Regions from separate parts of the Vallitalea guaymasensis genome, predicted to be linked through region 2. Evidence: predicted binding sites of a transcription regulator. Region 2 holds the regulator's gene; the other holds the start of a gene.
The links. The regulator Rex, encoded in region 2, represses fermentation and respiration genes when NADH is low (regulators of the CRP and FNR family bind a similar motif). The targets are predictions, from matches to a motif close to ATTGTTAANTANTTAACAAT.
Positions count from the first base shown of each region.

Region 1 (3,223 bases), 2.3 Mb from region 2:
AAGTTTTTTATTCTCCATTAAATCAATTTCCACCCACTCATCATATTTTCCATTTTCATCTTCCAGAATCCTTATGATAGGTCTTGATGGAAATCCATTATTCTGTTTTAGAACAATACCTTTCTTTCCTTCATTAGTTATGATTCCCATACCTGATGGATATACTGCTATATATTTTATAAACTCATCAACAATTTCTTCATCAAACAATCGTCCTTTATTAGCAATAAGAAATTCTATTACTTCATATATTTTATAAGCTTCTCTATAAGGTTTTTTGGTTACCATAGAATCAAAAACATTGCATATAGAAATAATTTTTGTCGCACTATTGATTTTATTGCCACTCCAGCCGAAAGGATATCCAGAACCGTCAACATTTTCATGATGAGTTAATATTATGACTTTAGATATAGAGCTTATCCATGAAGCTTCGCTTATCGCTTCATAACCATAGATTACATGTTGCTTAACTATTTCATATTCTTTTTCGGTTAACTTACCAGGTTTGTTAAGGATTTCTTCTGGAATAAGAACTTTACCTAGATCATGCAATAAAGCACCTATAGCTATATCTTTAACTCTATTTTTGTTATAACCTAACTTTATAGACAATAAAACTGCTAAAGCACATACATTGACAGAATGGGCATATGTATATTCATCTTTTCTCCTGATATCAACTAGATTAACAATAATATTACGTTGGGTCAATACATCCTCAACAATATCCTGAGCAGCTGATACAATATTAGTTAATTCTAGATGTCCTTGGGTACTATAATTCTCTAATACTTTTTTAACTTCTTTTTTACAGTTTTCTCTTGTCTTTTCTTCAATAAAATCTTTTAATTCAACACCTTCAGATAATTCATCCTCTATATAGATGTAATCTACTCCTAGCTCTCTTAAACGAACAACATAAGATTTCTTAATATGAATCCCCTTTGATAAAAGAAAGCTACCATTTAATGAATAAACTGGTCGTGCTACTCTCTCATTACCTTTTAAATTGTCTATTAGTACTCTTCTCATTAAATCCCACCTACAGAACGGCTAAAAAATCTCTATTAACTATTACTCATTAATAAATAATCCAATAAAAAATATTAATCAAGTTTCTAAAGATAATTATTTGTTCTTTATCATTATTCGTTACTAAATAAAAATCTCTTTACAGTTGATATAATCATATCATTTTTTTATAGTATCTTCAATTAAAATTGAAATAAATGAATAAAAAGACTTATTATGGTAATCATTATTAATGTACCATTTATTTACAATGTTTTATTTATGAGGATTTTGGTTTAGGAAATAAGCCTCAATAATATGGTACATCATCTAATACCCCCCTCAACCTGCGTTTTATTCCCCCCCTGAAACGCAGGTTATTTTTATATTAGTTACAAAGACCTATTCTCTAATTTTTTTCTATCAAAAAGAAGTAAAATAGTTCATATTTCATATACTAATCTATATAATAAATTGTTATTTTATCAATTAATATACCTTAAAATATATTATAATCTCATATTTAAAATATATGAATTTAATTAAAACATTACCTATATAATAATAGCTATTTATATTAAGTAAATTATATTTTTCGTTATTTTTTATATCCTATTTAACTGATCTGTTAAGTTTTCTAAATCGCAATTTATTGTTATAAATTTAACTATTTTTAATTATATTTGATATCATAACTTCTCAAGATAAGAAGTATCATTAAATATCTATAGTGTTTTTTTATATATAATAACTATATTATAATCTTTGTTATGTGAAATATGCTGTCTTGTATACAGTATTTATAGTTATATTGTATATTTTATTTTGTATATTTTTATTTTAGTTATTGACAAAATATTATCAATTTGCTATTATGTCAGTGTAATATTTTTTTGAAAATAATTGTTAATATTTTAACATTATTTATATGTAGAAATCAATTTATTAAGCGACTACTTGTCGCATTTATAATTACAAAATAGGGAAAACTAATATTAAAAATATCTAGGAGGTATATAATTATGGCAAACACAAAAGTCACTAAAACTAATGATAAACCAAATGTTGATGTGCCAAAAATGATTGACGAATTAGTATCAAAAGCTACAAAAGCATTAGACGAATATTTACAACTTAACCAAGAACAAGTAGATAACATTGTTAAAGAAATGTCACTTGCTGGATTAGACAAACATATGTATTTAGCTAAACTAGCTGTTGATGAAACTGGTAGAGGAGTATATGAAGACAAAATAACTAAGAATATGTTTGCAACAGAATATATCTACCATAGTATCAAATATGAAAAAACAGTAGGTATCACTAACATTAATAAAGAAGAAGATTACATGGAAGTTGCAGAACCTGTTGGTGTTGTTGCTGGTGTAACTCCTGTTACTAACCCAACTTCAACTACATTATTTAAAGCTATTATTTCAGCAAAAGCAAGAAACCCAATCATCTTTGCATTCCATCCTTCAGCTCAAAAGTGTTCTGCTGAAGCAGCAAGAATTGTAAGAGATGCAGCTGTAAAAGCTGGTGCTCCAGAAAACTGTATTCAATGGATAGAAATGCCTTCATTAGAAGCAACAAATACATTGATGAACCATCCTGGTGTTGCTTTAGTACTTGCTACAGGTGGATCTGGAATGGTTAAATCAGCTTATTCAACTGGAAAACCTGCACTTGGTGTTGGACCTGGTAACGTACCTTGCTTCATAGAAAAAACTGCTGATGTTGAAAGAGCTGCAACAGATTTAATCTTATCAAAAGCATTTGACAACGGAATGATTTGTGCATCTGAACAAGGAGCAATCATTGAAGAACCTATATATAAACAAGTAACAGATTACATGAAAAAACAAAACTGCTACTTTACAACTAAAGAAGAAACTAAACGCTTAGAAGGCGTTGTTATGAACCTTGAAAAAGGTGCTGTTAATCCAGCAATAGTAGGTAAAGCACCTGTAGAGATTGCTAGATTAGCTAATATAGATATACCAGAAGATACAAAGGTTTTATGTTGTGAACTTGATGGAGTTGGACATGAATATCCATTATCCAAAGAAAAATTATCTCCTGTATTAGCTATCATAAAAGCTAAAAATGCTACAGATGGTATTGATCTATGTGAAAAAATGGTTGAGATTGGTGGTCTTGGCCACTCATCAGTTATTCACTCTAATGATGATGAAGTAATCAAGCAATT
Region 1 is NZ_CP058561.1:2,419,959-2,423,181, forward strand. It holds gene HYG85_RS10640 (HD-GYP domain-containing protein) at 1-1,035, opposite strand, end outside; gene adhE (bifunctional acetaldehyde-CoA/alcohol dehydrogenase) at 2,037-3,223, shown strand, end outside.
Region 1: a site for Rex is predicted at 1,917-1,936, ahead of adhE (bifunctional acetaldehyde-CoA/alcohol dehydrogenase). Genes of this name have one in related genera too.

Region 2 (3,223 bases):
TTTAGACATTTTTACTTCGTATTCTCTTAAAGTATTTTCCATTTGAATTATTTCTTTGCATGTTAACAGCATTTCATCATAAATAGTTTTTTCGGATGATAGAGTACTATTTTGGGATAGGTAACCAAGTTTTGTTAAACTATTAATTATAACTTGTCCTGAATCTGCTTCTAATTCATTGGTAATGATCTTGAACAGCGTTGATTTACCGGCTCCATTAATACCTACTATAGCTGCTTTATCTCCTTTTTCCAGCCAGAAGTTTACATTGTCCAGTACTGTATGTGTTACAAATGCTTTGCATATATTTTTACATGATAAAATCATAGTTGCCTCCTATAAATATTAAAATTACCATACTATGATACCATTAATCACTGGTTTTGAAAAGTTTAAGGGTTTAAAATTAGAGGTTTTTGGTAAATATATAAATATCTATTGTGATAGTTCTTTGCCTAACGAGAAGTAACATATTTTGTTCATACATAAGAATAAATTTCTTTGGGACAACATATATATGATAAAAGAACTTTTCTAAAGGGGATGATGACTTGAGTCGTAATGCAGGTTATATGAAAAAATTGAGAAAAGCTCGTGTGGAGAGAAAACAATGTATAAGGTGTGGTAAACCTCTATCACAAGAATCACTTATTAGAGGTGTCAAGCAATGTGAAAAATGCCTTGATTATCAACGTAAAAGAAAATTGGGACAAATAAGTTCTAAGGTCAATACTACTTATTTTTACAATAGACAATACAAAAAAGATGAGATAAAGAGAAAAGAACTAGGAAATTATATGGTTGAGAATAAAATAACTATCAAGGATCTGGCGAAAGAATCCAACTTATCTCAAAGAACCATACAAAGAATATTATACACTGATGCAAACTATACAAAAAAAACTAAAGATGCTATTAATAAATATTTGGGAAAAGAACTTTTATAGGTAATAATATTAAGTTGATAATAATATTGAGTTAAGTAAATTAAAGAATATATAATTGAACTTAACAATTAAAAAGGGTATAGAATTAATTTTTTATATCCATTTTATATGTTAGAAGTAAACATACAGGGTTTATGAAACCTAAATATGTATAAAATTTAGGATATTAAAATTTTTTATAAGTATAATTTTCTAGAAAAAGCTGTAAAATATCAGGGTTTTATGGTATAATTTATAAAATATAGATTGTATACAATAAACAATTGATTGTTTTTAACTATATTTACTAAATATAGGATTTGTGTTAATGATTTATACTGTGATAATACATAAACGATAAGGGTTTATCAGCATTTGATTATTTGACATAGATTTAACAACCATATATAATTATTTGTATAAAAGTTCCAAAATAGTATCAAGGATTGGGGATTGATTATATGATACAAAAGAAAATATCAACAGCGGTAATTAAAAGATTACCAAAATACTACAGATACTTAGGAGACTTATTGGAAAACGATGTTGTAAGGATTTCCTCTAAAGAATTGAGTAACAGAATGGGTGTAACAGCTTCTCAAATAAGACAAGATTTAAATAATTTTGGCGGTTTTGGTCAACAAGGTTACGGCTATAATGTTGAATATTTATATAACGCTATAGGCAAGATACTTGGTCTTGAAAATAAATATAATACAATTATTGTTGGAGCAGGAAACTTGGGTCAAGCACTTGCTAATTATACTAATTTTGATAAAAGAGGTTTTGAAGTTAAAGGATTATTTGATGTTAACCCGAGACTTATAGGTATAACTGTAAGAGGTATTGAGATTAAGGATTTAGATGAAATGGGAAGTTTCATAAAAGAAAATAGTATTGACTTGGCAATTCTAACATTACCTAAGCAAAAAGCACCAAAAGTTGCTAATGACTTAGTTAGTTATGGTATAAAAGGAATATGGAATTTTGCCCCTATAGACCTGAAATTATCCAATAAAAATGTTATAGTCGAAAATGTACATTTGTTGGATAGTCTAATGACTCTATCATATAATATCAAAGAGAGAATATAAATAAGCGTCTGTAATTTATGTTTTTAAGAATGAATAACTATTCTTAGAAGTATTAGGTACTCATATATATGGGTACCTTTTAATTATATTGTGCTATAGAATATAATAATTTGTTACGATATAATTAATATAGAAAATTTTTATTATATTACTAAGTAGGTATAAATTAAGTATATATAAATAATGAGGACGTGAAAGCATGTTTTTTTCAAAACAAAAGATAGAGAAACCAATTAATATAGAAAAAAAGGTACATATATTGACATTGGATAATAGATGGCATGAACTATTCAAAAATAATAAAAAACCAAAAAAAATAGTGGAACTTGAAAAAAGACTTAATAAGCTTCTTGGTGAACAAGGACAACTTACTAATGATTTGAAAGAATATACTTTGCTTAAAAAGAAAATGATGGTTGATATAATGGATAACATGAAAGAAGCCATTGAAGATGAAGATGATGAAGCCATTGGAGAAATGGAAAAAAGCAAGAAATATATCAATGACATAAAGGTCAAGATAGATAAGATGGAATCAAGAATGGAAAATATGCCAAAAGAAATTCAAACGACCAACAAAGAATTATTAGAATATACAATGCAAGATTGTTATATGAGAATGTTTGATACCAAGAATGAATTAGATGAATTAAATGAATGGATTGAAAAAGTTAGGGCAGAATTAAAAGAAAAAGCTGTGAGACAGACGGAAGCGAAAGAAGAATATGATAAGATGTATTCTTATATGCATGATCTGGTAGGATATGAAGTCATTGAATTATATGATAAAAAATATCTGGGAGGAAGTAAATGATAAAAGGAATAGGTAATGATATCATTGAAATCAGTAGAATAGAAAAGGTTATTCTAAATAAAAGATTCCTAGAAAAATATTTTACACCCAACGAAAATAAATTATTTGAAACTAAAAATTATAGAGGTGAAACAATAGCTGGTAATTTTGCTGTCAAAGAAGCAGTCTCCAAGGTTCTTGGAACAGGGTTTGTAAATTTTACTCCTATTGATGTTGAGGTTTTACGTGATGATAAAGGCAAGCCCTATGTAGTTTTATATAATGGTGCTAAGGATTTGGCGAGACAACTTGATATTTCTACGATACATGTATCAATATCACATTCCAGGGATAATGTGACAGCTATTGCAGTAGGGGAGTAATTAGTTAAAAGGAGAGATTCAGTTGAA
Region 2 is NZ_CP058561.1:85,467-88,689, reverse strand. It holds gene HYG85_RS00430 (ABC-F family ATP-binding cassette domain-containing protein) at 1-327, opposite strand, end outside; gene HYG85_RS00425 (helix-turn-helix domain-containing protein) at 552-947, shown strand; gene HYG85_RS00420 (redox-sensing transcriptional repressor Rex) at 1,388-2,020, shown strand; gene HYG85_RS00415 (coiled-coil domain-containing protein) at 2,220-2,834, shown strand; gene acpS (holo-ACP synthase) at 2,831-3,196, shown strand; gene HYG85_RS00405 (NAD(P)H-hydrate dehydratase) at 3,219-3,223, shown strand, end outside.